DNA from 3 places in the Kitasatospora sp. NPDC086791 genome. Region 3 is predicted to be linked to each of the others. Evidence: riboswitches for the same ligand, from Rfam matches in the RefSeq annotation. Region 3 holds a riboswitch; each other region holds the start of a gene.

What was found. A riboswitch is a leader RNA that binds a small molecule or an ion and turns the genes downstream of it on or off. The one in region 3 is predicted to bind cyclic di-AMP.
Region 1: another riboswitch for cyclic di-AMP. It lies ahead of AB0Q99_RS33430 (transglycosylase family protein); the one in region 3 lies ahead of AB0Q99_RS07000 (transglycosylase family protein).
Region 2: another riboswitch for cyclic di-AMP. It lies ahead of AB0Q99_RS06140 (glycoside hydrolase family 16 protein); the one in region 3 lies ahead of AB0Q99_RS07000 (transglycosylase family protein).

Annotation. Positions count from the first base shown of each region.
Region 1 covers NZ_JBFBOC010000052.1:2,618-12,855, forward strand. Annotated here, with positions in the region: gene AB0Q99_RS33400 (FtsX-like permease family protein) at 1-97, shown strand, start outside; gene AB0Q99_RS33405 (NAD(P)/FAD-dependent oxidoreductase) at 286-1,653, opposite strand; gene AB0Q99_RS33410 (Ppx/GppA phosphatase family protein) at 2,082-3,017, opposite strand; partial or broken gene AB0Q99_RS33415 (DUF501 domain-containing protein) at 3,227-3,742, opposite strand; gene AB0Q99_RS33420 (septum formation initiator family protein) at 3,714-4,193, opposite strand; gene eno (phosphopyruvate hydratase) at 4,352-5,641, opposite strand; gene AB0Q99_RS33430 (transglycosylase family protein) at 5,913-6,719, opposite strand; cyclic di-AMP (ydaO/yuaA leader) riboswitch at 6,721-6,888, opposite strand; gene AB0Q99_RS33435 (cytochrome P450) at 7,131-8,447, opposite strand; gene AB0Q99_RS33440 (SDR family NAD(P)-dependent oxidoreductase) at 8,713-9,138, shown strand; gene AB0Q99_RS33445 (MazG family protein) at 9,209-10,231, opposite strand.
Region 2 covers NZ_JBFBOC010000002.1:497,590-507,827, forward strand. Annotated here, with positions in the region: gene AB0Q99_RS06130 (alpha/beta hydrolase-fold protein) at 187-1,329, shown strand; gene AB0Q99_RS06135 (phenolic acid decarboxylase) at 1,449-1,778, opposite strand; cyclic di-AMP (ydaO/yuaA leader) riboswitch at 2,179-2,308, shown strand; gene AB0Q99_RS06140 (glycoside hydrolase family 16 protein) at 2,310-3,638, shown strand; gene AB0Q99_RS06145 (hypothetical protein) at 3,741-4,394, opposite strand; gene AB0Q99_RS06150 (IclR family transcriptional regulator) at 4,596-5,393, opposite strand; gene aceB (malate synthase A) at 5,519-7,198, shown strand; gene AB0Q99_RS06160 (8-oxoguanine deaminase) at 7,301-8,686, opposite strand; gene pucL (factor-independent urate hydroxylase) at 8,783-9,703, opposite strand; gene uraH (hydroxyisourate hydrolase) at 9,733-10,071, opposite strand; gene uraD (2-oxo-4-hydroxy-4-carboxy-5-ureidoimidazoline decarboxylase) at 10,184-10,238, opposite strand, start outside.
Region 3 covers NZ_JBFBOC010000002.1:697,967-708,204, reverse strand. Annotated here, with positions in the region: gene AB0Q99_RS07030 (MFS transporter) at 1-706, shown strand, start outside; gene AB0Q99_RS07025 (helix-turn-helix domain-containing protein) at 951-1,556, shown strand; gene AB0Q99_RS07020 (helix-turn-helix transcriptional regulator) at 1,642-2,508, opposite strand; gene AB0Q99_RS07015 (ATP-binding protein) at 2,927-3,508, shown strand; gene AB0Q99_RS07010 (DUF397 domain-containing protein) at 4,002-4,265, opposite strand; gene AB0Q99_RS07005 (hypothetical protein) at 4,825-5,784, shown strand; cyclic di-AMP (ydaO/yuaA leader) riboswitch at 6,299-6,499, shown strand; gene AB0Q99_RS07000 (transglycosylase family protein) at 6,486-7,769, shown strand; gene AB0Q99_RS06995 (LacI family DNA-binding transcriptional regulator) at 8,109-9,128, opposite strand; gene AB0Q99_RS06990 (glycoside hydrolase family 13 protein) at 9,154-10,238, opposite strand, start outside.

The DNA.
Region 1 (10,238 bases), on a different contig from region 3:
CCTGGCGCTGGCCGGGGTGGTCGGCCTGGTGGCCGCGATCTGGCCGGCCCGCCGGGCCTCCAAGCTGGACATCCTGTCGAGCATCAAGACCGACTGACACCCGTCGACCGGTCCCGGTCACACAGAGAGCCCCTGCCGGAGGATTTCGGCAGGGGCTCCTCTACTGCTGTACTCCGCCCGGTCGCACGGCCGGCTGAGCACCACGGAGGTCGTGGTCCGGCAACACTGCCGGGCGGAGGGCCTCCGACTCATACCCCGGTGCTCCCACACCGGGGTCTCAGTCGCTTACTTGCTGGCGAGTTCCTTGTCGGCGACCGGCTTGGCGGCCTCGACGGGCTTGGTGGGCGGGGTGACCTCCTGGATCGGGAGCTGCGGCTTCTCCATCTGGGAGAGGCCGACCATCTCGCGCTTCAGGAACATCGCGAGGGTCCAGTCGGTGAAGACCCGGACCTTGCGGTTGAAGGTCGGCACCATCGCGCCGTGGTACAGGCGGTGGAACCACCAGGCCGGACGGCCCTTCAGCTTGTACTTGCCGAAGAGGATCGCGACGCCCTTGTGCAGGCCGAGACCGGCGACCGCACCGAGGTTCTTGTGCTTGTACTCCTTCTGCGGGAAGCCGCGCATGCCGGAGATGACGTTGTCGCCGAGGACGACGGCCTGACGGCAGGCGTGCTGCGCGTTCGGCGGGCACCAGGCGCCCTCGCCGGAGGCGAGGTCCGGGACCTGGGCGTTGTCGCCGGCGGCCCAGACGTAGTCGAAGCCCTGGACCTGGAGGGTCGGCGCGGCGTCGACGTGGCCGCGCGGGCCCAGCGGCAGGCCGAACTCGGCCAGCACCGGGTTGGGCTTCACGCCGGCCGTCCACACGATGGTGGCGGCGTCCATCTCCATGCCGTTCTTCAGCATGACGTGGCCGTCGACGCAGGAGTCCATCGAGGTCTCGATGTAGACCTCGATGTTCCGCTCCTCGAGCTTCTCCTTGGTCCACAGACCGAGGTCCGGGCCCATCTCGGGGAGGATGCGGTTGGCGGCCTCGACGACCACGAAGCGCATGTCGTCGCGGCTGACGGTCCGGTACAGCTTGGCGGCGTCGCGCGCCATGTCCTCGATCTCGGCGATCGTCTCGATGCCGGCGAAGCCACCACCGATGACGACGAAGGTCAGGGCCTTGCGGCGGACCTCCTCGTTCGTGGTGGACTCGGCCTTGTCGAGCTGGGCCATGACGTGGTTGCGGAGGCCGATGGCCTCCTCGACCGTCTTCATGCCGATGCCGTTCTCCGCCAGACCCGGGATCGGGAAGGTGCGGGAGACCGAGCCGGTCGCGACGACCAGGTACTCGAAGGGCAGCTCGTAGCTGTCGCCGGCCGCCGGCTGGATGGTGGCGACCTTGCGGGCGTGGTCGATGCCGGTGACGGACCCGGTCAGCACCTCCGCCTGCTTGAGGGCGCTGCGCAGCGGCGCGACGAGGTTGCGGGGCGCGACGTTGCCGCCGGCCGCCTCGGGGAGGAAGGGCAGGTACGTCATGTACGACCGCGGGTCCACGACCGTGACGGTCGCTTCGCCGTAGCGCATCTTCTTGAGGATGCGCATCGCGGCATACAGGCCGACGTAACCACCGCCGACAATGAGGATGCGAGGACGCTCCGTGGTGCTCATATCCGAAAGTATCCAGTACCGTCCGGAGCAGCCTTCGTGAGCCCGGTCACAAGCTCATGGACACCCCGTGCTACACTACGCGGCCGCAAATCCGGCCCCGGCACGGGTGCTCACACCCCTTCACGCCCCCTCGTGAACGTGCGCCGGAGCACCACCCTGCTGAGCAGCAACGATCCGTACGGGGCCCGGGTTCCCGCATGTGATTCCGATTTTCAAACCCTGAACGAGCCCTGGCCTGCGATCCAGCGAGCCGGGCGACCGGGAAGCCTTCGGTCCCACAATTCGGACGTAGCGGGCGAGTCTGTGCGGCGAATGGCCCGATCGTCATGTGAAGAAATTCACGAACTTTCTCGCACGCGCCCGGGCGCGCCCCGGCCCCGGCTCCCCGAAAGGGGCGCCGGGGCCGGTCGGGTAAGCCCCGCAGCAGGTCAGGAGGCGATACCCCAGGCGATCCCGTCCAGGATGTCGTGCTCGCTCACGACCACCTCGGCGGCGCCGGTCCGGTCCATGATCTCCAGCAGCTCCAGCGCCCCGGCCGCGATCACGTCCACCCGGCCCGGGTGCATCGACGGGATGGCCGCGCGCTCGGCGTGGGTCGCGGCCAGCAGCTCGCGGGAGATCCCGGCGACCCGTTCGCGGCTGATCCGCGAGTGGTGGATCGCCGCCGAGTCGTAGTCCGGCAGGCCCAGGGCGATCGCGGACACCGTGGTGACCGTCCCGGCCAGGCCCACCAGGGTGGCCGCGCCGGTCAGCGGGACGACCTCCTCGGCCTTGTCCAGCTCGGCCCGCACGTGCGCCCGGGCCTCCTCGACCTGCTCCGCGGAGGGCAGTTCGGCACCGCCGAAGTGCCGCTCGGTGAGCCGCACGCAGCCGATGTCCACCGAGCGCGCCGCCTGCACGTCGTCCGCGCCGAGGACGAACTCGGTCGAGCCGCCGCCGAGGTCGAAGACCAGGTACGGGGCCGGGAACCGGTCACCCGTCAGCTCCTTGGTGGCGCCCAGGAAGGACAGTCGCGCCTCCTCCTCGCCGCTCACCACCTCGGGCTCGACGCCCAGGGCGTCGCGCACGCCCTTGACGTACTCGTCGCTGTTCTCGGCGTCCCGGGAGGCGCTGGTCGCGACGAAGCGCACCCGCTCCGGGCCGACGCCGAAACCGGCGATGATCGCCTGGTACTCCCGGCAGGCCGCGAAGGTGCGGGCCAGCGCGTCGGGGTGCAGACGACCGGTCCGGTCCACGCCCTGGCCCAGCCGGTTGACGATCATCCGGCGGTCGAGGTCGGTGATCTCCCCGGTCTCCGGGTCGAGGTCGGCGACCAGCAGCCGGATCGAGTTGGTGCCGCAGTCGATCGCGGCCACCCGGGTCATGGTCACTGCGACTCCCGCTGCCCGTCGGCGTCCTGCGCCGTCCCGTCCTGCTCGGCGTCCTGCTCGGCGTCCTGCTCGGCGTCCTCCGCGGCGCGCTTCTTGGCGGCGCGCTCGGCGGTCTTCTGCTGCTTGGCGGCGATCACGGCCTCGTGGTCCTGGTCCTTGGCGCGGTTGCGGGTGACCCGCTCACCGGCGGCCTGCACCTCGGCCGGGGAGACGCACGGGCCCTTGGCCCACCAGTCCTCCAGCATGCCGATCGCCTCGTCGCCCAGCGGGTTGACGCCCTCTCCGGCCGCCAGCGAGTGGCCGACCAGCACGTGCAGGCACTTCACCCGGTCCGGCATGCCGCCGGCGCTCGGGAAGCCCTCCAGCACCTCGATCGCGTCGCGCCGGGCGATGTAGTCCTCGTGCGCCTTCTGATAGGCGGCGGCCAGCTCCGGGTCCTCGGCGAGCCGGGCGGTCTGGTCCTTCATCACACCTTCCGCCTCCAGGGTGCCGATCAGCGAGGCGGCCTTGGGGCAGGTCAGGTAGTACAGCGTCGGGAACGGCGTGCCGTCCGGCAGCCGGGGCGCCGTCTCCACGACGTCCGGGTTGCCGCAGGGGCAGCGGTGGGCCACGCCGCGCAGGCCGCGCGGCACCCGGCCGAGCTGGGCGGCGATGGCCGCGACGTCGGCGTCGGAGACGGTGGGGTGGTTCTCAGTGGTCATGGGGGGAGGTGTCTCCAACGGAGGACGGTGGGAGCGGAAGGGGGGTGGCGGGGGCCGGCGCGGCGCGGTCGGCGGCGTCGACCGAGTCCCAGATACCGGCGTACCAGGGCTTGGCGGCGTTCGCCTGACCGGCTGCCGCACCGGTGGCGGGGGCACCCGCGGAGGAGGAGGGCCTGGCGGAGGCCTGGCCGGCCGGATCCACCGCGATGTACGGGGTCTCCCCCGGCACCGCGTAGTGCAGCCGGGCGCGCGCCTGCGCCTTGACGTACTCCGGGTCCTGCCAGCGGGCCTTGTCCCGGCGCAGCTGCTCGACCTGCTGGCGCGCGTGGTCGGCCTTCGCCCGCTGGGCGGAGATCTCGGCGCGCTGGGAGATGAACTGCCGCGTGGGGTACGCGAGGATCGCCACCAGTGAGCAGAGCACCAGGACGAGGACGGTCGCCCGGCTCGTGAACCGAGGCCGGGCCGCCAAGCCCGGGATCCTCCAGCCAGCCATCTCCCGTATCCCCTCCTGGTCGCGACGGTGCCCCGCCGTCCACCCTACGGGGTGAACGGCGGGGCACCGGTCAGGCTGGCGCGACCTCGCGGTCCCGGCCCTCGTGCTCGCCGGGCTCGACGAGCACGCCGTGCTTACTGGTCCGCGGAGCGGAAGCGCGGGAAGGCGCCGCGGCCGGCGTACTCGGCGGCGTCGTCGAGGATCTCCTCGATGCGCAGCAGCTGGTTGTACTTGGCGACGCGCTCGGAGCGGGCCGGGGCGCCGGTCTTGATCTGGCCGCAGTTGGTGGCGACGGCCAGGTCGGCGATGGTGACGTCCTCGGTCTCGCCGGAGCGGTGCGACATCATGCAGCGGTAGCCGTTGCGCTGGGCCAGCTCGACGGCGTCCAGGGTCTCGGTCAGCGAACCGATCTGGTTCACCTTCACCAGCAGCGCGTTGGCGGTGCCGGTCTCGATGCCCTTGGCCAGGCGGGCCGGGTTGGTGACGAACAGGTCGTCGCCGACCAGCTGGACCTTGTCGCCCAGCTTGACGGTCATGGCCTTCCAGCCGTCCCAGTCCGACTCGTCCAGCGGGTCCTCGATGGAGACCAGCGGGTAGGCGGCGACCAGCTCGGCGTAGTACTCGATGAGCTCGGCGGCCGACAGGGCCTTGCCCTCGAACTGGTAGGCGCCGTCGTTGTAGAACTCGGAGGCGGCGACGTCCAGGGCCAGCGCGATGTCACGGCCGGGCACGTAGCCGGCCTTCTGGATGGCCTCGGTGATCAGGTCCAGGGCCTCGCGGTTGCTGTCCAGGTTCGGCGCGAAGCCGCCCTCGTCGCCGAGGCCGGTGGACAGGCCGCGCTCCTTCAGCACGCCCTTGAGGGTGTGGTAGACCTCGACGCCCCAGCGGACGGCCTCGGAGAAGGACTCCGCGCCGATCGGGGCGATCATGAACTCCTGGATGTCGACGTTGGAGTCCGCGTGCGAGCCGCCGTTGAGGATGTTCATCATCGGGACCGGCAGGACGTGCGCGTTCGGGCCGCCCAGGTAGCGGAACAGCGGCAGGTCGCTGGCCTCGGAGGCGGCGTGCGCGACGGCCAGCGAGACGCCCAGGATGGCGTTGGCGCCGAGCGAGGACTTGTCCGGGGTGGCGTCCAGGTCCAGCATGGCCTGGTCGATCAGGCGCTGCTCGGTGGCGTCGTAGCCGACCAGCTCCGGGCCGATCTGCTCGATGACGGCCAGGACGGCCTTCTCGACGCCCTTGCCGAAGTAGCGGTTCTTGTCACCGTCGCGCAGCTCCAGCGCCTCGAAGGCACCGGTGGAGGCACCCGACGGGACAGCGGCACGACCCGTGCTGCCGTCGTCGAGGCCGACCTCGACCTCGACCGTGGGGTTGCCGCGCGAGTCGAGGATCTCACGGGCTACGACGACATCGATGGACGGCACGAGGCATCTCCTTGCGGAAGCAGGGTCCGGGCGGCGGTGGTGCTGCCGGCTGAACGATTGCGGAGTCGTTACGGACCAGAGCCTAACCGCCCGGGCTCCCGGGGCCACGTCGGCCTCGGTCCCGTCTCAGCGTGTGGCCCCACTACCCACCGGTAGTTCACCTGCTTGTCCCAGCTTGTCCCACCGGGGCGGGCGAATGCGGACGAAGGGGGCCGGCGGCGCCGACCCCCTCTCCGCACCCCGGACACCGCCGGGGCCGGTGCGGACGGGCTCAGCCGAGGTGCAGGACCTGGCCGGGCATGATCAGGTCCGGGTCGCCGCCGACCGTGCCGCGGTTGCCGTCGTAGAGCGCGTGCCAGCCGCCGGACACGCCCTGGGCGGTGGCGATGGACGACAGGGTGTCACCGGAGCGGACGGTGTAGTCGTGGCCGGTCTGCGTGGTCGGGGCCGCCGGCTGGTCGGCGCGCGGGGCCGCGTGCTTGGGGACGTACTGCTGCGCCGCCTGGTCGACGGGCTTCTCGGCCTGCGCGGGCGCGGCGTGCTTGGGGGCCTGCTTCTGGGCGGGCTTCTCGGCAGGCTTCTGCACCGGGTTCTGGACCGGCTTCTCCGCCGGCTTCTGGGCCTGGCGCTTGGGCGTCTGCTGCTGCGGGGCGGACTGCGGCTTGGCGTCCGAGGAGGTGTCGACGGCGGCCGGGGCGCCGCCCTTGCTCAGCCCCGCCTTCTTGGAGCACACGGGCCAGGCGCCCGGGCCCTGCGAGGCGAGCACCTTCTCGGCGATCGCGATCTGCTGGCCCTTGCTGGCCTGGTTGGCCTGCGGCGCGAACGCGGTGCCGCCGTACGCCTTCCACGTGCTGGAGGTGAACTGCAGGCCGCCGTAGAAGCCGTTGCCGGTGTTGATGCTCCAGTTGCCGCCGCTCTCGCACTGGGCGACGGAGTCCCAGGTGGAGGCGGGGGCGGCGGAGGCACCGGTGGCGGTGAGGAGCGGCATCGCGAGTCCGACGCCGGCCACACCGGCGACGGCGATGGCCTTCTCGGCCTGGGTGCGACGACGGTGACGGCCAGATCCAACGAACAGCATGAAGGTCCCTCTCCACACGCCTGCGAGGTGAGCTGTCGGGTTCGGACCGGGAGGTGGCCCGGCCGCCGTGCGCGGAAACGATTCCGCTCGGGCGGCTTCACCCCAAGCCGTGGGGACGGCAACAAACCTGGTTCCCCCGCCCCTGCCCAGGGTCTGGTCGGTTTCCCGTGCGCGGCGGGCAGGATTCGGCGTTCCGCGCACGAGGTCCGCAGCTGCGAACTCCAGGGAGACTAGACAGATCCTCAGACCAATCACAAGCTCATATCACCGATATCACACAGAAATTACGGCGCGTGCCCGATCGCCTACCAACCGAGTCGCTATGTCCGGGTTGATGGTTGTTCACACCCCGCCCGACGACGATCGGGCGACGCTCCGTCAGTGCGCCGTCCGGCGTTTCGTCACCTTGTGTCAGTGTGTCGGAGGCGCATAAGGGGAGTGCGGAGGCGTGTGCGGGGAGCGGCTCTCCGGACTGAATTCGACCGGAAGTTCGCGCAGACCACGCATGATCAGGCCACCGCGCCAGCGCAGATTCTCCGGGCTTTCCGCGAGCCGCAGATCCGGCAGCCGGGAAAGCAGCGTGGCCAGCGCGGCACGCCCCTCCAGGCGGGCCAGCGGGGCACCGATGCAGTAGTGGATGCCGTGCCCGAACCCCAGGTGGGGATTGTCCTTCCGGGCCAGGTCCAGGGTGTTCTCGTCCGCGAACCGGGCCGGATCGCGGTCCGCGGCGGCCAGCACCACCAGCACCGGATCGCCGACCGGGATGTCCACCCCGCCGATGGTCAGCGGCCGCGTCGCGAACCGCCAGGTCGCCATCTCCACCGGCCCGTCGTAGCGCAGGAGTTCCTCGATCCCCGTCTCCAGCAGCGCGCTCTCCCCGCGCGCCACCGACTCCTGCAGCAGCCGGCGCTGCTCCGGGTCGCGCAGCAGCGCGTACGTCCCGTTGCCGATGAGGTTCACGGTCGTCTCGAAGCCCGCGAAGAGGAGGATGAAAGCCATCGCCGCGGCCTCGTTCTCGGTCAGGTGCTCACCGTGGTCGCTCGCCCGGATCAGACCCGAGATCAGGTCGTCCCCGAGGTCCGCCCGCTTGCGGTGGATCAGCTCCAGCAGGTACGCCCGCATCCGCTTCACCGCCCGCCCCACACCACCGCGTTGACCGCCCCCGTGCCGGATCATCATCCCGGCCCAGTCGCGGAAGTCGTCCTGGTCCTCGGCCGGCACGCCCAGCAGGTCACAGATCGCGTAGATGGGGAGCGGGAAGGCGAACTCGTGGATCAGGTCCGCCGAACCGCGCTGCGCGAAACCGTCGATCAGCCGGTCGGTGAGCTGCTGCACCCGCGGCTCGAACTCGGCCACCCGGCGCGGGGTGAACGCCTTCGACACCAGTCGGCGCAGCCGGGTGTGGTCCGGCGGGTCGATGTTCAGCAGGTGCGTCATCAGGTCCGCCTGCCGCTCCCCCGGAATGCCCACCCGGCCGGTGCGGTGCGCCTGCTCGCTGTGGTGCGCCGGGTTCTTCGACAGCCGGCCGTCCGCGAGCGCCTGCCGGGCGTCCGCGTACCTGGTCACCAGCCAGGCCTCCACGCCGCTCGGCAGCGTGGTGCGGTGCACCGGGGCGTGCTCGCGCAGCCAGGCGTAGGCGGGGTACGGGTCGGCGGCGAACTCCCAGGTGAACAGCTGCGGAGCGGTGGGGTCGGGCTGGGCCCCGGCGGGGTCGGGTTGAGCTGGCATGGGTCGACCGTATCCGGTGGGCGCGCGCCCCCTTCGTCAACGGTGCGCGGCTCCTCCGTCGACGGCGTGCGACGGGCGCGCCAACGCTCCGTGGACGACCCGTGGACGGTCCGTGGACAGCTCTTGGACAGCTCTTGGCCGCACGGCGGGCGTGAGTCTGGTCACCTGAGGGGTAATCCCTGTTGCGGAGGGTCAGGACGTGCCTACGATCCTCCGCAGTACGCGTGGGCGCCGGTGCGGTGTCGTCCACAGGGAGGAGCAGACCATGCGGGTCAGCGGGTCAGTCGTCGTCATCGCGGTCCTCGACGGCGGGTCGGGCACCGACCTCGCCCGCCGGTTCGCCGCGGCCGGCGCCGCCGGAATGCTGATCGCCGACCAGCACGTCGGCATCGCCGAGGACCTCGCCGCCGAGCTCGACCGGACGGGATGCCCCGTGGTCGGCGTGTCCGGCGACATCCGCCGCCCCAGCGACGTCGCCGCCCTCGTCGACACCGCGGAGAAGCACCTCGGGCCGATCGACCTCTTCGCCGTCGCGGGCCCGGACGGCGAGCGGATCATCTCCCTCGCCGACCTGCCCGACCACCTCGACCTGGAGCGGCTCGCCGAACTCGTCGTCCTCGTCGGCGAGGCCATCGGTGAGCTCGTCCCGCCGCAGCGGTGCCCGGCCGACAGCACCGCCAAGGCGGCCTGAGCGCCCGGGCCTTCGGGCCCTGGCTCCGGCTTGGGGTCCTACTCCGGCTTGAGGCTCTGGGTTTGAAGCTCTACTCCGGCTTGAGCCCCTCGGCCGCGCGCACCGCGTCCCGGTAACCGCGCGCGGCCGAGCGCAGCGCCGCGTCCACGTCCACCCCGGCGTCGTAGGCCCGCTGCACCACCGCGAGCAGCAGCCTGCCCGCCGACTCCGCCGTCAGCTCGGCCGGCAGCTCGTAGGGCTCGTCCGGCACGCCCGTGAAGCCCGCCCGACGCACCCGGGACACCAGCTTCGCCGCGTACGCCAGCGCGGGCAGCCCGGCCGGCACACCGTCCAGCACCGACTCGCGGTCCGACTTCTCCGCCGCCTTCAGCTGCTCCCAGTTCGCCTCCACCTCGGCGGCGCCCTCGGCCTCGACGTCCCCGAACACATGCGGATGCCGGTACATCAGCTTCTCCACGATGTCACCGGCCACGTCGTCGACGGTGAACGGCTCCGTCGGGTGCTCCTCGGCGATCCGGGAGTGGAAGAACACCTGGAGCAGCACGTCGCCCAGCTCCTCGCGCAGCGTCTCCCGGTCCCCCTCCTCGATCGCCTCGACCAGCTCGTAGGCCTCCTCGACCAGGTACTTCACCAGGCTCTCGTGGGTCTGCTCGGCGTCCCACGGGCATCCGCCCGGCGAGCGGAGCCGGTCCATCACCGTCACCAGGTCCAGCAGCCGCGACCCCGGCAGGTCGTACGAGCCCGGCAGCACCTCGATCTCCGGCACCTCGCCCGCCCGCTCCACCGCCAGCCGCGCCAGCGCGTCGGTCAGCCCCGGATCCCCGTCCGGGCCGCCCAGCCACACCGTCGCCCCGGCCCCGGCGGGCTGCTCGGTCAGCAGCCGGGCCAGCGCGGGCGCCGACCCGGCCGACACCACCTCCACCACGACCCCGGCCTGCCGCACCGCGGCCACCTGCGGATGCCCCTCGTCCCCCACCAGCACCCGCCCCGCCGCCCGCAGCGCCTCCCACGCCGGCCACGCCAGCAAGCCGGGAGCCACCCGGTGGGTGGTGGTCAGCAGAATCAACTTGGCGCCCGGAACATTCGTCGTCACACCCCGA
Region 2 (10,238 bases), 200 kb from region 3:
TATCTGAACTCTGAACTCTGACAGCTGAAACCTGTCACCTGTTCCCCGTGACCTCCCAGCGATCACCAGCCTTCTCCCAGCTACCGCTAGGGTTGGTCCTCGCGCCCCGGCGGGGGAACCGGGGTGACCTCCTCGGATGTCCCCAGCGGAGGGGACTGGAGTTCGAGGCGTGGGAGCAAGTAGGACATGGGTCTGACGAGCCACAAGGTGCTGGCGCTGACCGTATTGATCGCCGTCGTGGTGATGGGGGGAACGGTCTGGCTGTGGCCCAGGCTGGCGAGGAAGACCTGGCAGGCGGTGCTCGGCCGGATCGGCGCGCTGCTCGCCACCCAGCTCGCGGTGCTCGCGGCGCTCGGCCTGGTGGCGAACAGCTACTTCGCCTTCTACAGCAGTTGGGACGACCTGCTGGGCACCGGTGACGCCGGCCCGGTGGTGATCCACAACAAGGCGGACGCCTCCGGACGCCTCCTGGTGGAGACGATCGGCCACGCCTCGGTCAAGGGCGGCGGCGCGATGGGCCGTGAGCCCAGTCAGTCGGGCGAGATCCGCAAGGTCCGGATCGACGGCGCGGTCAGCCGGCTCTCCACCGAGGGCTACGTCTACCTGCCCCCGCAGTACTTCCAGCCGGAGTACGCGCAGAAGCAGTTCCCCGCCGTGATCGTCAGCACCGGTTTCCCCGGGATCGCCGAGAACCTGATCACCCGGTTCAACTACCCGGGCGCGGCGCTCAAGCTGCTGCAGGAGGGCCGGATGCAGCCGACCGTCATGGTCCTGGTGCGCCCCTCGCCCGCGCTGCCGCAGGACACCGAGTGCGAGGACATCCCGAACGGCCCGCAGTCCGACACGTACTTCACCAAGGACGTGCCCTCGGCGATCCAGGCCAGCTTCCGGGTCTCGTCCGACCCGCAGGCCTGGGCCTTCATGGGCAACTCGACCGGCGGCTACTGCGCGCTCAAGCTGGCCATGCGCCACCCGGACGTCTTCCCGACCGCCGTCGCCCTCTCCGCCTACTACGACGCCGCCGACGACCCGACCACCGGCGACCTGTTCGGCGGCAGCAGGCAGCGTCGGGACGAGGCCAACCTGGTGTGGCGGCTGAAGAACCTGCCGCAGCCGAACGTGTCGGTGCTGCTGGCCGGCACCAAGAGGGGCGACGGCGACTACCGGCGGGAGACCGAGGCCTTCGTGGACGCGGCGCGGAGCCCGATGAAGGTCTCCTACAGCATGCTCGAAAAGGGCGGCCACAACTTCGAGACCTGGAGCGCGCTGCTGCCGTCCTCGCTGGAGTGGCTGTCCCAGCACCTCAGGGTGCCGAACCCGACCGCCTGATCGTCCTGCTGTCCGGCGGAACGCCCACAGACCACAGACCAAAGACCAAAGACCAAAGACCGAAGACCAAAGACCGAACCCCCGGGGCCACAGCCTCGGGGGTTCGGTCGTCACGCGGTTCAGGCCACCCGCTCCAGCGTCCCCGTGTGCAGCTGCCCGACCCGGCCGCCCTCGCCCTCGAAGGTCCAGAAGGCCCGTACCGTCAGCTTGTTGAGGTCCATCACATGGCTGACGGTGATCCCGCTCTGCTCCGTCCAGCTGACGAAGTAGATCTCCGGCGCGACCTCGGCGACGTGCAGTCGCACGTCCTCCCACTGGCCCGCGGACTCGCCGAGGCCCTCCCAGCGCAGCCGCGTGCCGTCGGCCGAGTAGGTGTTGCGGAAGGCCGCGCCGTTGTCGGCCCGGAAGACGTAGGTGCGGCCGGCGAAGGCGGGCGGGGACGCGGTCATGGTGGGGCGGCTCCTCGTTTCGGGTCTTGGTGGTCTTGAGGGTCTTGTGCACTGCGGAAAATGTCGGAGCTCCAATTTATCCGACGGGGCGCACTCGGTCAGATCTTTGCCACGGCAGGGGCAGCCGCCGTGCCACCCGCCGAGGCGTGCGACCGTCACGCGGGCACCCGGCCGGGATCCGGCCGGGCCGGGTGAAGTGATCAACTCGGCCGCTACCCAGCGTCGTTGATCGACACCGCTGTGAGCTGTACGACAACCGGTCCGGCGGAGTTGTCCGTTCACGGACGGCCTGCCTAGCCTGCAACGGTCGTCCGCCGTCGCGGACCCCGCCGCCGGGACGCCGAGTCCCGTCCACCCGCCGGCGGGCCACCGAGCACCACAGCGGACGGGAGCGGGGAAACCGAGGTAGGCGCCCGGTCCGTGCGCTCGCGCGTACGGGGCGAGGCTAGGGGTGAAGCCGTTCCACCGGCGGCCGGGCAACTGCAGCCCGAACCCGACAGCTAACCTCGCAGGCGTCGCAGAGGTCACCCCATGCCCCAGCCTGCTGCCCGGCGCCGCGCGCCGCGTCACGCCCGCCCCTCCCACCGCGGCCGCAACGCCGCCCTCGCCGCCACCGGGGCGCTCGCCATCGGCGGCGCCGGCCTGCTCGGACTGCCGGCCGTCGCCGGCGCCCAGGCCGCCACCGCGCCGACCGCCACCGCGACCACCCCCGCGCCGACCGTCACCCAGGACCGCCTCGGCCCCGCCACCATGGTCGCGGGCAAGGCCGCCACCGCCTCGCTCGGCCTGCACTCCTCGGCCTGCTTCACCGCGAAGACCGTGGGCGTGGGCGTGCGCGACGCGAGCGGCACCAACCTCGACTTCCCCGGCAACGCCTCCGACGTGCAGATCTGCCCGAGCGGGGTGAACTTCACCAGTGGTGCGCGCACCCTGCCCGCCGGGACGTACTCCCAGTTCGGCTTCTGGCAGGACCTCGGCGGGGTCTGGCACAACCTGCCCGCACAGCAGCTGGTGGTCTCGGCCACCGCCCCGACCCAGACCCCGACCCCGACGGCCACGCCCACCCCGGCGCCCACCAAGACCCCGACCCCGGCGCCGACCCCCACGGCGACCCCCGCCCCGACCCCGAGCGCCACGGCGACCCCTACCACTCCCGCGCCGTCCTCCCCGGTCGCCGGCAAGTCGCTGACCTGGTCCGACGAGTTCAACAGCGCGATCTCCTGGGGCCAGCGCTGGGTCGGCGACAAGACCACCTCGTACAAGTACGGGAACCACAACCCGGACGACAACAAGCTGGACTGGCTGAACAAGAACAACGTCAGCGTCGCCAACGGGGTCGCCACCTTCACCGCCACCCCCGGCGGCCCGACCCTGGAGAACGGCAAGCAGTCCTGGAACACCGGCTTCCTGACCACCGAGGGCTCCAGCGAGGGCTTCCAGGTCAAGACCGGCGACTACGCCGAGACCCGGGTCAAGCTGCCCGCCGGCACCGGCGCGTGGCCGGCCCTGTGGACCTGGAAGAACGGCAACGGGGAGGTCGACTCCTTCGAGTACCACCCCGACAACCCGAACCTGCTGGAGCTGACCAACCACGTCAACCCCGGCAACGCGAAGTACTACACCGACGCGAGCGCCGTCGCGAAGGACCAGTGGGTGACCATCGGCACCTACTACGGCGCCGACTCGGTGGACTGGTACGTCAACGGCGTCAAGGTCTTCTCGGACGGCAAGGGCGTCGGCGCCAACTGGTCGGCCTACCTGATCCTCAACCTCTCGGTGTGCGCGGGGCAGTACCACCCCGCGCCGCAGGGGACCGCCCCGATCACCATGGCCGCCGACTACGTCCGCGTCTACCGGTAACCGACGACGCGGAGCACGTCCCACCGGTCGCCGGGAACCGGCAGCCGCTCACCGGCGCCCGGCGCCCGATGGGACGACGCGTTTCAGGAACTCGTTGCTGCTCTATTCGACCGTGATCTCGAACGGCGTCCGGTTGTTTCCCCGGTGCCGGTCGTCCGGGCTCTGCACCGAGACCTCCCCGAGGAGTCGCTCGCCCGAAGGCAGGGTGGGGGAGAGATTCACCCGGACGAGCGCCGTCGCGCTGCGACCCTCTTTCAGGCCGGGCCCGAAGACACAGCGCACCCGGCGGCCGAGCAGGAGCACCTGGCAGTCCGCGGGGAAGTACGGTCCCGTCGCCGTGACCCCCGGCGGCAGGTCGACGGTGACCGTGAACGGCGAGGCGGTGGTGTCCGGGCCCCCGTTGCCGACGAAGCCGTGGACGACCGTGCTGCCGCCGGGCGGCGCCGGGTCCGGGTCGATCCGGACCACCTGCAGATCGGAGTCGGACGGCGCGGCGACCAGGGCGGGCAGGGTGGACACCTCGGGGGCGCCGGACGTGCCCGGCGTGCCCGGCGCGACGACGTCCACCGCCGGGCGGGGCCCCGGCCGATGCAGCGCCCAGGACGGGCCGGTGGCCAGTGCCGCCACCGCGCAGCCCGCCGCCACGGCCGCGACCAGACCGGCCCCGCCGAACCTCCTGCCCCGGTCCTCGCCCCTCACGCCGCCGTGCTGTTCCGTGCCGTCCCTCGCGACGCCCCGTACATCCTGGTGCTTCATCCCGCACACCCTGCTCTCGTGCTCCGGCGACCCGCGCCGTCGCGGGCCGCGTCCGCACCAGGGTTGCCGAGTGGCTGTCGCGACCGGATCCGCCCCGCCCGCCGTTCGCCCGATCGGAGGACGTTCGGCGTCGGCCGGAGCGTGTCCTGCCGGCGAAGGGAGTTGATGTGACGTCAGGCGCCGGGCACCGGACAGCGGTGGTCAGGGGGCGAGCACCTGCCCCAGCCGGGTGGCGATCTGGTGCATCACCGGTACCAGCGAGGCGGCCCCGGCCTGTTCCTCCAGCGCCCGGACGCGGGCCTCCGGCCCGGAGACCGAGAGCGCGGTGGGCGTCGGCGCGCCCGGGACGGCCAGCGCGATGCAGCGGACGCCGATCTCCTGCTCCTGGTCGTCGACCACGTAGCCGCGCTCGCGCGCCTCGGCGAGCTGGCGCATCAGCTCCCGCGGGTCGGTGACGGTGTACTCGGTGTGCGCCGGCAGCGGGTTGGGGCCGAGGACGGCGCGCGCCTCGTCCTCGGGGAGCTGGGCGAGCAGCGCCTTTCCGACGCCGGTGCAGTGCGGCTGCACCCGCCGGCCGACCTCGGTGAACATCCGCATCGAACGACGCGACTGCACCTGCCCGACGTACACCACCTCGCCGCCCTCCAGCACCGCCAGGTTCGCGGTCTCGCCGGTGGCCTCCATGAGTTCGGCCAGGTAGGGGCGGGCCCAGCTGCCGAGCAGCCGGCCGGCGGTCTCGCCGAGGCGGATCAGCCGGGGGCCGAGGGTGTAGCGGCGGGCGGTGTCCTGACGGACGTAGCCCTGCTGGACGAGGGTGCGAACCAGTCGGTGGATGGTCGGCATCGGGAGGCCGGAGCTGGTGGAGAGCTCGCTGAGGGTGGCCACGCCGCCCGAGTCGGCCAGCGCCTCCAGGAGTTGGAAGGCGCGCTCGACGGACTGCACGCCGCCGCTCGCGCGGTCGGCGCCTGTCGTCGATGCTGTGTCGGGGGTCGCGACCACCGGCGTTCCCTTCACTGTCGGGGAGGAGCGGAATCCGGCGACCTCGTCAACAAGTCGTTGAAATTCTGTATCGCGGAAACTAGTCTCCACTGTACAGAATCGACCGTCTTAGGAGTGTCCTGCTCATGGCTGCAGATCAGGGGACCTCCCCCAGCCTCCGGCTGGGGGCGCCCGCAAGTGCCTCCCCCGCCGTTCCGGTCGTCACCGTCGCCGGTCCGCACGTCGACCGGGCGGAGGAGGTGCTCACTCCGGAGGCGGTCGCCTTCGTCGCGGGCCTCCACCGCGCCTTCGAGGACCGTCGGCAGGAGCTGCTGGCCAGGCGGAAGACCCGCCGCGCCGAGATCGCGGCGGCCGGCACGCTGGACTTCCTCCCCGGGACCGCCGACATCCGGGCCGGTGACTGGAAGGTCGCCGAGGCGCCCCGCGCCCTCCAGGACCGCCGGGTCGAGATCACCGGCCCGACCGACCGCAAGATGGTCGTCAACGCCCTCAACTCCGGGGCGAGGATCTGGCTCGCCGACTTCGAGGACGCCACCTCCCCGACCTGGGAGAACGTGATCAGCGGTCAGGTCAACCTGATCGACGCCTACGAGGGCCGGATCGACTTCACCACGGCGGCCGGCAAGGCCTACGCCCTCAAGCCCGCCGCCGAGCTCGCCACCGTCGTGGTCCGCCCGCGTGGCTGGCACCTGGACGAGAACCACCTGCTGGTCGACGGCGTCCCGGTCGCCGGCGCCTTCCTCGACTTCGGCCTGTACTTCTTCCACAACGCCGCCCGGCTGCTCGCCAGGGGCGCCGAGGACCCCAACTCCGGGCCCTACTTCTACCTGCCGAAGACCGAGAGCCACCTCGAAGCCCGGCTCTGGAACGACGTGTTCACCCACGCCCAGGCCGAACTCGGCATCCCGTACGGCACCATCCGCGCCACCGTCCTCATCGAGACCATCACCGCCGCCTTCGAGATGGACGAGATCCTGTACGAGCTGCGCGACCACGCGGCCGGTCTCAACGCCGGGCGCTGGGACTACCTGTTCTCGATCGTCAAGAACTTCCGCGACGCCGGCGCGCACTACATCCTGCCGGACCGCAACAGCGTGACCATGGCCTCGCCGTTCATGGCCGCCTACACCCGCCTGCTCGTGCAGACCTGCCACAAGCGCGGCGCCCACGCGATCGGCGGCATGGCCGCGTTCATCCCCAGCCGCAAGGACCCCGAGGTCAACGCGGCCGCGCTGGAGAAGGTCAAGGCCGACAAGGACCGTGAGGCCGGCAACGGCTTCGACGGCTCCTGGGTCGCCCACCCGGACCTGGTGCCGGTCGCCCGGGCCTCCTTCGACGCGGTGCTCGGCGAGCGGCCCAACCAGAAGGACGACCCCGGTCCGTCCGAACCGGTCACCGCCGCCCAGTTGCTCGACATCGCCGGCGCCGGCGGCACCTGCACCCGTGCCGGGCTGCGCAACGCCGTCCAGGTCGGCATCCGCTACATCGAGGCGTGGCTGCGCGGACTGGGCGCGGTCGGCATCTTCCACATGATGGAGGACGCCGCCACCGCCGAGATCTCCCGCTCGCAGATCTGGCAGTGGATCCACAACGGGGTCGTGCTCGCCGACACCGGGGAGAAGGCCACCGCCGAGCTGGTCCGCACCCTGCTTGCCGCCGAACTGGCCGAACTGCGCGCCGAATTGGGCGAGGAGGCCTACGGTGCCGGGCGCTGGAGCGAGGCCGCCCGGCTCTTCGAACAGGTCTCCCTGGCCGAGGAGTTCGAGGACTTCCTGACCCTCCCGGCGCTTCCCCTGCTGGGCTGATCCCGATCCGGTCCGCGCACCCGCCGCGGGGTGCGCGGAACCCGGGGGCGCACCGTCCCCGGGCGCCCCCGGGAGTCCGAAGACCCGCCCCAGCGGGTGCGGTCAGACCGGTCGGGACGCCAGCTCCCTGGCGGCGCGGGCGCAGTCGCGCGCGATCCGGTCCTCGTTGACGGTGGTCAGCTGCCCCTGCTCGACGACCGCGTTGCCGTTGACGAACAGCACCGCCAGCGGCGGCAGCGCGCCGAAGGTGAGCGCGGCGACCGGGTCGGCGATGGAGGAGTGCATGACCCCGTCGATCTTCCACAGCGCCAGGTCGGCGAGTTTGCCGGCCTCGATCGAGCCGATCTCGTCCTGCCGGCCGAGCACCCGGGCGCCGCCCATCGTGCCGAGGCGCAGCGCCTGCCGGCCGGTGAGGGCGGTGGGGGAGCCGTGCAGCCGGTTGATCAGCAGGGCGTTGCGCAGCTCGGTGCCGAGCTGGCCGGACTCGTTGGAGGCGGTGCCGTCCACGCCGAGGCCGACCGGGACGCCGGCCCGGAGCATGTCGGGCACCCGGGCGATGCCGGCGGCGAGGCGGGCGTTGGAGGACGGGCAGTGGGCGACGCCGGTGCCGGTCTCGGCGAACTTGGCGATGTCGGAGTCGCTCATGTGGACGCAGTGCGCCATCCAGACGTCCTCGCCGAGCCAGCCGACCGACTCGAAGTAGTCGGTCGGGCCCATGCCGAACAGCTCCTTGCAGAACTGTTCCTCCTCGGCGGTCTCCGAGCCGTGGGTGTGCAGCCGGACGCCCTTGCGGCGGGCGAGTTCGGCGGACTGGCGGAGCAGGTCGGTGGAGACCGAGAAGGGCGAGCAGGGCGCGAGCGCGATGTGCAGCATCGAGCCGAACGAGGAGTCGTGGTACCGGTCGACGGCGGCCTCGGAGGCGGCGAGGATGTCGTCCGGCTCCTCGACGGCGTGGTCCGGCGGGAGGCCGCCGTCCTTCCGGCCGCGGTCCATCGAGCCGCGCAGCGCGGTGAACCGCAGGCCGAGCTCCTGGACGGCCTCGATCGAGGCGCCGAGCACGTCGCCACCGCCCTCGGGGAACACGTAGTGGTGGTCGGAGGCGGTGGTGCAGCCGGACTTGAGCAGCGCGGCGGCGGAGCCCTGGCTGGCGGCGTGGACGAGCTTCGCGTCGATCCGGGCCCAGGTCGGGTAGAGGGCGACCAGCCAGTCGAACAGGATGTGGTCCTGGGCGAGGCCGCGGGTGATCCACTGGTAGAAGTGGTGGTGGGTGTTGACCAGGCCGGGGGTGACCAGGTGGCCCTCGCCGTTGATCCGGCGCACCACGTTGTCCAGCCACGCCGGGGCCGGGCCGTCGCCGACCGCCTCGATCGTGTTGCCGAGGATGACGACGTGGCCGCGGGCGTACTCGGTGTCGTTCGCGTCAACGGTGGCGATCGCGACGTTCTCGATCACGATCCGCTGGTCGGCGGGCGGGGGCTGGACTGCCATGGTGTCACTCCTGTGGGGGAGAGGCGGGAGGGGCGCGCGTCGGGCGGTGTGTGGGGCGGCGGCGGTTCCGGGCGGAGTCCACGGCGCTGGGGGAGGTCAGGCGACCGGGATGACGGGGACGACGCCCTCGCGGTGCACGGTGCCCTCTATCAGGCCGTACATGCGGTCCGCGGCGTAGTAGACCTCGTTCTCGTTCTCGAGGCCGAAGGGCTCCAGGTCGACCAGGAAGTGGTGCTTGTTGGGCAGTTCGAGGCGCACCTCGTCCACCTCGGCGCGGGTGTCGAGGACCCGGGTGCCCATCGCGTGCAGGGTCTGCTGCAGCGAGTAGGAGTAGGTCTCGGCGAACGCCTCCAGCAGGTGGCGCTTCACCTGGGTGTAGGAGCGGTTCCAGTCGGGCTGGGCCTCGCCGTCCGCGCCGCGGTAGCCGTACGTCCAGCGGGCGGTGACCTCGGTGGCGAGGATGCGGTCGTACGCCTCCTGCAGGGTGGTGTACTTGTCCTTGATGTAGCCCCAGAACTCCGAGTCGGTGGAGTTCATCACCACGAGGTCCTTCAGGCCGGAGATGACCCGGACGGTCTCGCCGTCGTAGCAGATCTCGGTGGTGCGGACCTCCTGGCCGTTGCGGACGAAGGAGTGGCCGACCTCCTCCGAGCCGATGACGCGGGCCGGGCTGTCCGGCGTCTTGATCCGCTCCCAGGCGTACTCCTCGATCCGGATCCGGGCGCCGTGCACGACACCGCGCTCGGTGTCGTCGACGAAGTGGCGTGCCAGGATGATCCCGAAGGCCTCGGCCGACTCGATGCCGTACTTCTTGGCGAAGGCGTAGACGGTGTTCTTGGTGGTGTCGGTGGGGAGGCAGTTGGCGTTGGAGCCGGTGCGGTGGACGTCCTCGAACTCACCCCGGAGGGAGACCGAGACGTTGAGGTCCTTGATCTCGTGCCGGGTGGAGTCGCGGGAGATCCGGACGATCCGGTTCTCCGCCTTGCCGTACTGGTTCTGACCGAGCACGTGGACCATGGCGAGGCTCCTAGAGCTTCCAGGTCGGTCTACTGGCTTCCGCGGTAGACCGAGTATCCGAACGGGTTGAGCAGCAGCGGAACGTGGTAGTGGTGCTGTTCGGGTGCGACCGTGAAGACGATCGAGACCTCCGGGAAGAACGGCGGCTCCGGCGACGTGGGCGCGTAGTAGGCGCCGGTGTCGAAGAGCAGCCGGACGACCGAGCCCGCCTCCACGGCCGGCAGGTCCTTGGCCCGGCCGTCGGAGTCCGTGGCGCAGGCGCCGAGCACCTGCCAGCCACCCTCGGTGTGCAGCGCGAGCTCGACCGGGACACCCTCGGCCGGGCGGCCGAGACTGGTGTCGAGCACGTGGGTTGAGATGCCAGTCATGGGTGAAGTGACCTTACTGATGGCAGAGGTGATGATGCGTCGGTTCGCGAGCGACGGGAAGGGCATGCGCTCGTTGCCCGGCGGGATCTGACGATACGTCAGGATGGCTGGGTCAGGAGCCGTCGAGCAGGCGGTTGAGGCGGATGTCGTTGATCTTGCGCAGTTCC
Region 3 (10,238 bases):
CCGGCTCGGCATCTTCCGCAACGGCTCGGTCGCCCAGGCCAACCTTGTCGCCTTCGCGATGGCCGGCGCGTACGGCGGCTTCCAGTTCGTGGTGACGCTCTACCTGCAGCACCTGCTCGGCTGGTCGGCCCTCCAGATGGCGCTCGGGCTGCTGCCGGCCGGGGCGTTCATCGCCCTCTCGGCACCGTTCATGGGCCCGATCGTGGACCGCTTCGGCACCGGGCGGCTGTTGCCGATCGGCCTGCTGGCCCTGGTCAGCGCCTTCGCCCTGTTCCTGCGGCTGGACGAGCACAGCTCCTACCTCGGCCTGGTGCTGCCCTCGATGCTGTTGCTCGGGGTGGGCTTCGCGCTCGCCTTCCCCTCGGTGAACATCGCCGCCACCGACGGCGTGGCCGACGAGGAGCAGGGCCTCGCCTCGGGCCTGGTGAACACCGCGATCCAGGTCGGCACCGCGGTGGTGCTGGCCGGGGCGACCGCGATGATCACGGCCGGCAGCGCGGGCGGGGACAGCCCGCAGGCCCAGCTGGACGGATACCGGCCGGCGCTGGTGTTCGTCACGGCGGTCGCGCTGCTCGGACTGGTGGTCGCGGCGGTCGGGGCCCTGCTGGAGGGACGCCGGGTGTCAGCCCCCGCACCGGTGGCCGATTATGATTATCAGTCAGCCGGGTCGACGACAGCCCGGACCGAAGTCCTGAGCAAGCACTGATCCATGGGCTCCCGCTCGCGGCCGGCCCCCGATCGTCGGGCGATGACCGTCGAGCAATGGCGCCGGCTCCACCAAACCCCCGTGTTGGTGGAGCCGGCCCGTCTTGGTAGCGGCCGCCCGGGCGGTGCCCGTCGGGGCACGGTTCCACGGGGCGGCTGTCGGCTTCGCAAGTATATTGGCCCGGAGCCAACGAACGTTCGGAGCAGACACGATGGCACCTCGCGGGGATTCGGTCAATGAGGAGATGCGGCAACGCTCCCGCCGACGCATCATGCGGGCCACCGTCGAGCTGGTTGACCAGCGCGGTTACGCGGGCACCACACTGACCGACATCGCCGAACGGGCCGGGCTCGCCCGCGGGCTGCTTTCCTACTACTTCGACGGCAAACGACTTCTGATGCAGTCCGCGACACACCGGATGATGCACCAGTCGCTGTCCACCGCGCTGGCGGAACTGGCCCCCGGCGCCTCCCCCGAGGCCCGGCTGGCCCGCGCCATCGACGCCGTCCTCGGACTGGCGATGGACCACCCCCGGGTGATGCGCTCCCACCTGGCACTGATCCTCGACCCGGACGCCGGCGCCTTCGTCCAGGACCCGGAGCAGCAGCAGCTCGGCGCCATCCTGCAGGGACTGCTGCACGACTGGGGCGCACCGGACCCGGCCGCCGAACACGCGGTGCTGCGCAGCGCGCTGATGGGCGGCTGCATCGGGGTGCTGCTGCCGGGCGCCGAGATCCCGCTGGCCCCGATCCGGGCCGACCTCTTCCGCCGCTACGACCTGCCCTGGCACCTCGGCCGGCCGCCGCAGGCCGACCCGCCGGAACGCGAAAGGCCGCCGGCCCGCGGTTGACTGCGGGTGGGCGGCCTGCCAGTGGCGACCTGCTGCGCCGGGGGCTCCGCGAGAGAGGGAGCCCCCGGGCCCGAACGGCAGGGGCTCAGCGCTCCTTGAGGATCGAGGCGAGCAGGTCTATGGTCCGCTCCGGCGTGAGGCTGTCCACGCAGAGCCGCTCCATGACCTGGATGTACGCGTCGACGTCGTCCCGCTTGTCCAGGTAGAGCGCGCTGGTGAGCTGCTCCAGGTAAACCACGTCCGCGAGGTCCTGCTCCGGGAAACGCAGGATCGTGAACGCCCCGGACTCGCCCGCGTGCGCGCCGAAGCGGAACGGCATGACCTGGATCACCACGTTGGCCTGCTCGGCGACGTCGATCAGGTACTGCACCTGACCGCGCATCACCCTGGGCCCGCCGACCGGCCGGCGCAGCGCGGCCTCGTCGATGACCGCCCACAGGCGCGGGCTGCCGCCCTCGGCCAGCAGCTTCTGGCGGCGCAGCCGGAGGCTGACCCGCCGCTCGACCTCCTCCTCGCTGATGACCGGCCGACTCTGGCCGAAAACCGCCCGTGCGTACTCCTCGGACTGCAGCAGCCCGGGGATGAACTGCACCTCGTAGGTGCGGATCAGCTGGGCGGCCTCCTCCAGTCCGACGTAGGTCTGGAACCAGCCCGGCAGCACGTCGTTGAAGCTGTGCCACCAGCCGGACTTGTTGGCCTCGCGGACCAGGCCGAGCAGGGCTTCCCGCTCGATCCCGTCGTCGACGCCGTACAGGCTGAGCAGGTCGGCGACGTCCCGCTCCTTGAAGCTGACGCGGCCGAGTTCCATGCGGCTGATCTTGGACTCGGAGGCCCGGATCGCGTAGCCCGCGTCCTCGCGGGTGATGCCGCGCGCCTCTCGCAGGCGGCGCAGCTGCGAGCCGAGGAGGATCCGGCGGACCATCGAGCCGCCGCCCGGCTGAACTGTGGTCATGCGGTCGAAACCTCCACCTAGGGCAAACAGCGCACAGTCTGCCATCAGTTGAGCGCTCACGGTGCCGATACTGACGGATGTTCCTATCAGTTCTGCACTCCGCACACCAGGATGCACGTGCATCCGGCGTTTGCATATGCCAATAGTGCGACTGCACGTGAATCGACTCTTGCATCTGCAGTGAGCGCACACCACCATGGTGCACGTGCACCTGCACATCCCTGGCAATCCCGCGGGCTCCGCGTCGACCCCACGCGCGACTCCGTGCACCGGTCCGACGGCGTCCCCCGCGCCACCGGGCGTTCGAGTGCGCGCGCGTGTGGTCGAGGGGGCGGCCGTGCGGCCGAGCGAGTCGGAGGTGACCGGCATGACCCCGGCGGGTCCAGCCGTGTCCGCCCCCTTATGGGAGGAGCTCTTCATGAGCACCGGTACGGCTTTGGCGGTTGACCCCCATGTGGTCACCTGTACGCTCGCTCCTCGCTTCGAAGCCGTCAGAACCGCACGCGACTTCGCCCGGACCACGCTCCAGCGCTGGGGACTGCCGGAGCTGTTCGACGACGTCGCGCTGGTGGCCTCGGAACTCGTGACCAACGCGCTCCGGCATGCGATCGGCGCACGGCCCGACCCGGCGGGCTGTGCCCAGGGCGAGTACGACTTTCCCACACAGCCGGCCCCGGACGGGCGGTTGCCGATCCGAATAAGCCTGGTGCACCGCGCACCCCAGGTGGTCTGCGCGGTGAGCGACCCGAGCAGCATCGGCCCGGTGGCCCGGGAGGCGGACTTCGTCGCCGAATCGGGCCGCGGACTGCACCTGGTGGAGTCCTTCAGCCGCTCCTGGGGCTGGCACCCGCTGGGCAGCGGCAAGGTGGTCTGGGCCATGTTCGAGGCGGAGCCGGCGGGCGGGCCGTTCGACGGGCACCCGGAGCTCGGCGGACGCTCGGCGCTCGAACCGCTCGGCGGACCGGTCGACGTCGGTGGACGGCACCGGCGCTCGGCCTAGCACCGGGCGGCGTGCGGCCCGCCCGGTGCGCGGTCGGAGGACGGACCCGGCGCCCGGTCCGGTGGCAGCTCGGACGGCACGCCCGGCCACGGCTCCGGCACCACCAGCTACAGCCACGGCCACGGCTCCGGACACGACTGCGGCGTCAGGTCGGACGGCAGGCCGAGTGGCGCGTCGAGCGGCAGGTCGGACGGTGGACCCGGCAGCGGGTCGGACGGCGAGCCGCGTGACAGGTCGAGGGGAACCCCGGGAGGACCACACCCCGGACCCTTCCGCCAGCCCCAGCCGGTGGTCAACCCCGGCCGGCGGCCCCGCAGGCGATCCCGAACGCGGCGGCCCCGAACGCAGCTGCCCCGAGGGCGGCAGTTCCGCAAACCGCGGTCCCGAGCCCGGCGGCCCCGAGGGCGGCGGCAGCGAAGACAGCGGAAAAGACAAAGGCCGTCGTGGTGTCGGCACCCACGACGGCCCCCCGATGGTGAAGCACGGCGGCCGGTCAGACCGCCAGGTGGTCGAACTCCCCGTCCTTGGCCCCCAGCAGCAGGGCGGCGATCTCGGCCCGGGTGTAGATGAGGGCCGGACCGTCCGGGAAGCGCGAGTTGCGCATCGCCACATCGCCGCCCGGCAGGGCCGCGAACTCGACGCAGTTGCCCTGGGAGTTGCTGTGCCGGCTCTTCTGCCAGACCACCCCCTGGAGATCGACCGCGGCCATCCCGTTGTAGGTGTCGTACGAGCCGTGCGTGTCCTGCGAGTCGTGCATAGAAGTCTCCCGAAGAGCTCCGGAGTTGTTGTCCAGCGCGGCGCCCCCGGCACCGCCGAACGAACGGACCGGCCCCGTACCGGTCCGGCACAACGCCTCACTTGACGCGATGATAGCTGCAGTGCACGTGCATCAGCACGGGACATTGCAGGTGCACGAGGCCCTTCGCCCGCAGCCCCGAACTCTTCACGGGGCCTTCTCCTGACGGTACGTAAACGGACATAGCCGACTGAATCGCCGAGCGCGCGATAACCGGCCGTGAGCGGCTCCCCGCTGAATGTTGATCTTCGAATGCCGGGAGTCGCACCACCGTGACCCTCCGTCAGGCACCCCCCGGCCTGTGAGACATCTCACGCAGCACGACTGCAACGCAGCACCTCACGGCGCGCGTCAAGACAATGGCCCGTGCCCGAGCGGGGGTTGGGCGAAGAATGTCCGGATTGCAGGCAAAGCTCCCGGACCGGCGCGGCCGGACACACCGGGTCCGCACCGACGCTGCGCGAATTCCGTACGGCAGCCGACTGCAGGCCGGACGGGCCGATGTCCTACGATCTCCGGCATGAGCACCGCAGCCATCCCGGGCGCGCCACTGCCCGTCCGCACTCCAGGCTCCCGTGCGCGGGGGCGCCACCGTCGTCCCGAGCGCCCCGAGATCCCCTCCGGCGCCCCGGCCCTGGTGCTCGCCGTACCCGCGACCGCCGGGCCCGAGTCCCGCTCGGTCGTCGAGGAACTGCTCTCGATCGTCCGCAGTGAGCAGAACGGCGTCCAGGCCACGGTCGGCTACCTCCCCGGTGAGTCCGCCGAGGGCGAGGGCGGCGAGGAGCGCACCGTCGCCGAACTCCTGTCCATGGCCGCCGAGGCCGGGCTGCCGATGCCCGTCCTGGTGCCGCTGGTACCCGGGCCGCACGACTTCCTGCCCGAACTCCACGCGCTCGCCGCCGAGTACGGGGCGCCCGTCACCGACACGCTGGGCCCGCACCCGCTGCTGGCCGAGGCGGTGCACGTGCGGCTGTCCGAAGCCGGACTGGCGCGCGCCGACCGGGCCCGGCTGTTCGCCATCGCGACCGCCGCGGACGGCGTGGTCCTGACCACCGTCGGCGGCGAGGACGCCGCCGCCGCGGCCGGCATCACCGGCGTGCTGCTGGCCGCCCGACTGGCCATCCCGGTCGTGGCCGCCGCGCTCGACGTGCCCGGCTCGGTGGCCGCGGCCGTCGACCACCTCAGGGAGACCGGCTCACAGCGCCCGGCGCTGGCCCCGCTGGTGATCGGGCCGGAGGCCGACTCCGAGCTGCTCGCCACCGCGGCCGAGGAGACCGGCTGCCCGTCGGCGGCGCCGCTGGGCGCCTACCCGACCGTCGGCCAGCTGATCGCCTCCACCTACCTGGCCGCGCTGCCCACGCCGTCCCCGGAGGACCTGGCGCGGGCCGAGGCGGAGGCGGCTGCCGCCGCCGAGGCCGAGGGGGCCGTGGAGGGCGCCCGGGGCGCCCACGCGGCCGCCGGAGGACCTGCCGGACAGTAAGCGACTCCGCGCGCCCACCGGCGCGCCCACGGGCCCGGAACGGCTTTCCGTTCCGGGCCCTTCGCTGTGCTCCTCCTCCGCCCTTCCCCTGCCCCTCCCGCGCCGCACGGGAGTTGCGGGAGTCGCGGCGCTTTCGCGACTTACGCGACTTACGCGACTTACCGGACTCACGAGCGCTACAGGTGTTACCGGAGTTAAGCGCCAATCAAGTCGAATGTCCGTTCTGGAACTATTTGCCAGGAAATGGCGAGCGCACTCTCCGGCGCGCGAATCGCGGCCGCTCCCCCGGTTCGACCGGCGCACCACTGTGCGCTTCGACGCTCCGTCATGCCACTCCTGAGGCGGGGACAGTTGTGGACATCCGCAACGCGATTGCCGGAAAACGATCATTTACGATCATGAATTCACGGCATTTTGGCAGTTCCCACTAAACCGTGAGGTGCGTCACAGCTATTTGCAGTTTGAACTTAAGTCTGCTTAACGTGCTCCCCGTTCGTGACCACACGGACCCAGTTCATCCGCAACGCCGAGTCCTGCCGTCGGATGCCCTGGCAGCGCGAAAACGCACCACGGCAGGAGCGGGGGACCCACAGGTAAGTCGCCCCGGACCGTTCTCAGGAGCGGTTCAGGGCTAGGGGTGAAGCCGCGCTCACGCGCGGCCGGGCAACTCCAGCCCGAATCCGACAGCTCACCTCGCAGGCGTGGGAGAGGACCGCGTCTTCATGCTGCTCACCAACGGCTCCCGTCTGTCCAGCCGCACCCGCCGTGTGATCGCCGCCATCGGCGTCGCGGGCGTCGGCCTCACCGTCCCCTGCCTCGTCTCCGGCACCGCCTCCGCCGCCTCCGTCGCCACCTGGGACAAGGTCGCCCAGTGCGAGAGCGGCGGCAACTGGGCCATCAACACCGGCAACGGCTTCTACGGCGGCCTGCAGTTCACCTCCAGCACCTGGGCCGCCTTCGGTGGCACCGCCTACGCCTCGCAGGCCAACCTGGCCACCAAGGACCAGCAGATCGCCGTCGCCGAGAAGGTCCTCGCCTCGCAGGGCCCCGGCGCCTGGCCGGTGTGCTCGGTCAAGGCCGGCCTGACCAAGGGCGGCACCCCGGCCGCCATCGACACCTCGGCCCCCGCCAAGCCGGCCGCCCCGGCTGCTCCGGCCGCCCCCGCCGCCCCCGCCGCCAAGCCCGCTGCCCCGGCCGCGAAGCCCGCCGCGCCCGCCCAGGCCGACGCGCAGGCCGCCACCGACTCCGCCACCGGCAACTGGGCCCAGAAGCGTCAGCAGTGGGCCCAGGGCGGCGACTACACCGTCGTCGCGGGCGACTGGCTGTCCTCGATCGCCGACAAGAACAACGTCCAGGGCGGCTGGCAGCGGCTGTACGAGCTGAACCGCGGCACCCTGACCGCCGGCCCGGACACCATCTACCCGGGCCAGCACCTCTCCCTCGGCGACGGCAGCCAGGCCCAGCAGTCGGCCTCCACCGGCTCGGACTTCACCTGGTTCAACCGCTCGCAGAAGTCCGGTCAGTCCGCGAACGGCGGTTCCGTGAACGCCAAGCCCGCTGCCCAGGCGCAGACCCCGGCTGCCAAGCCCGCCGCCCAGGCGCAGACCCCGGCCCCGGCCGTCACCGGCAGCATGGCCGCCGCGGTCTCCTTCGCCGAGTCCAAGGTCGGCCAGGCCTACGTCTACGGCGGCACCGGCAACGGCGGCTGGGACTGCTCCGGCCTGACCCAGGCCGCGCTGCGCGCCGCGGGCATCTCCGTCCCGCGCGTCGCCGCCGACCAGGCCGCCGCCAGCACCCACGTCTCGCTGGACAGCCTGCAGCCGGGCGACCTCCTGTTCTGGTCCAACAACGGCCAGGACTCGGGCGTCTACCACGTCGCGATCTACGTCGGCGGCGGCACGTACGTCGAGGCCGCCAACCCGAGCGCGGGCGTGCGCGAGCAGACCATCGCCAACTGGGCCCCGGACTTCGCCGGCCGGGTCTGAGCACGGCGAACGGCCGCCGGCTGACAGCTGACAGCTGACAGCTGACGACCGTCGGCCGTCGGCCGTCGGGTTCGACTGACGGACGGCGGCGAACAGATGACAGAGAACAGGTAACAGCTGACAGATTTCAACATCTGTCAGCTGTTACCTGTCAGCCGCCACCCGCCACCCCCGGGGGGAGAGTCCGGTCGCTCTCCCCGGGGGCTTCGGCGTATCCCCGTGACGGGGGCCGGCCCGGCGCACACCGAAGGACCCCGGAGGTCAACTGCCCTCCGGGGTCCTTCCGTTGGCCCCGCGCCTGCGCTCAGCGCCCTGCGCTCGGAACCAGGCGCCCGGCGCTCAGCGCGCGCAGGCCCCCGTGGACCCGCGCATCACCAGCTCCGGCTGGAACATGAACTCGCCGCGCTGGACCGCGTTCCCACCGACCTCCTCCAGCAGCGCGTCCACCGCCGCCGTGGCCATCGCCTCGACCGGCTGGCGGATCGTGGTCAACGGCGGCTCGGTGAAGGCGATCAGCGGCGAGTCGTCGAAGCCGACCACCGACACGTCCTGCGGCACCGACAGCCCGCGCTGGCGCACCGCCCGGATCGCCCCGAGCGCCATCATGTCGCTCCCGCAGACGATCGCCGTGCAGCCCTTGTCGAGCAGCGCGCCGGCCGCCGCGTGGCCGCCCTCCACGCTGAACAGCGTATGGCGGACGAGTCCCTCGGCCTCCTCCTGGCTGAGCCCGAGCACCTCCCGCATCGCCGCCGTGAAGCCTTCTATCTTGCGCAGCACGGGCACGTACCGGCGCTGCCCGACGGCCAGCCCGATCCGCTCGTGCCCGAGTTCGGCCAGGTGCTGGACGGCCATCCACATCGCCGCCCGGTCGTCCGGCGAGATGAACGGCGCGTCGATCTTCTCGCTGAAGCCGTTGATCAGCACGAACGGCACCCCGCGCCCGGCCAGCCGCGCGTAGCGGTCGTGGTCGGCCGTGGTGTCGGCGTGCAGTCCGGAGACGAAGACGATGCCCGCCACGCCCCGGTCCACCAGCATCTCCACCAGTTCGTCCTCGGTGGATCCGCCGGGCGTCTGGGTGCACAGCACCGGCGTGTAGCCGTGCCGGCTGAGCACCTGCTCGATCACCTGCGCCAGTGCGGGGAAGATCGGGTTGCTCAACTCCGGCGTGATCAGGCCGATCAGCCCGGCGCTGCGCTGGCGCAGCCGGGTCGGCCGCTCGTACCCGAGCACGTCGAGCGCCGCCAGCACGGTCTGCCGGGTGGTGGCGGAGACGTTCGTCTTGCCGTTGAGCACGCGGGAGACGGTGGCTTCGCTGACCCCCGCCTGTGCCGCGATGTCTGAGAGTCGCGCCGTAGTCACGGTCCCAGAGCCTATTGCAACCACGTCAGACCGCCCACCAGCCGGTGCTGTCCGGAGCGAGCACCGTCTCTCCGCCCTCCACCACGAGGTCGGTCGAGGCGAGCAGCAGCGTACCGGGGGCCGCGATCCGCACCGGCTCACCGGTGGTGTTCACGGTGCAGACGAAGGAGCCGCGGCGGAAGGCGAGGGTCCCCTCGGGGGCGTCCAGCCACTCGACACCGGTGCCGGCGCCGAGGTCGGCCTGCGTCCGGCGGACGGCCAGCGCGCTGCGGTAGAGCTCCAGGGTGGAGGTCGGGTCGCCGGTCTGCGCCTCGACGCTCAGCTCGGCCCAGGTGGCCGGCTGCGGCAGCCAGGACGGGCCGCCGGCCACGGGGCCGAAGCCGTACGGGGCCTCGGTGCCGGACCACGGGATCGGGACGCGGCAGCCGTCGCGGTAGCCGTCCTGCCCGGCCTGGCGGAAGAACGACGGGTCCTGGCGCACCTCGTCGGGCAGGTCGGTGACGTCGGGCAGGCCGAGCTCCTCGCCCTGGTAGATGTACGCGGAGCCGGGCAGCGCGAGCATCAGCAGGGTGGCGGCGCGGGCGCGGCGCAGGCCGAGTTCGCGGTCGCCGGCGGTGCGGATCTGGGTGCCGAGGCCGGGCTCGTTGGCGAAGCGGGTGGCGTGCCGGGTGACGTCGTGGTTGGAGAGCACCCAGGTGGTGGGGGCGTCGACCGGGCGCATCGAGTCGAGCGAGAGGTCGATCACCTCGCGCAGCGCGGCGGCCTCCCAATCAGTGCCCAGGTACTGGAAGTTGAAGGCCTGGTGCAGCTCGTCCGGGCGGACGTAGTTGGCGGTGCGCTGGACGGTCGGGGTCCAGGCCTCGGCGACGCCGATCCGCCGGCCCGGGTACTCGTCGAGGATCTTGCGCCAGCTGCGGTAGATCTCGTGCACGCCGTCCTGGTCGAAGAACGGCATGACGTCGTTGCCGAGCAGCTTGAGCTGGTCGGAGCCGCCGAGGTCGGGCAGACCGGGGGCCTTGACCAGGCCGTGGGCGACGTCGATGCGGAAGCCGTCCACGCCCATGTCGAGCCAGAACCGCAGGATCGAGCGGAACTCGTCGGCGACCGCCC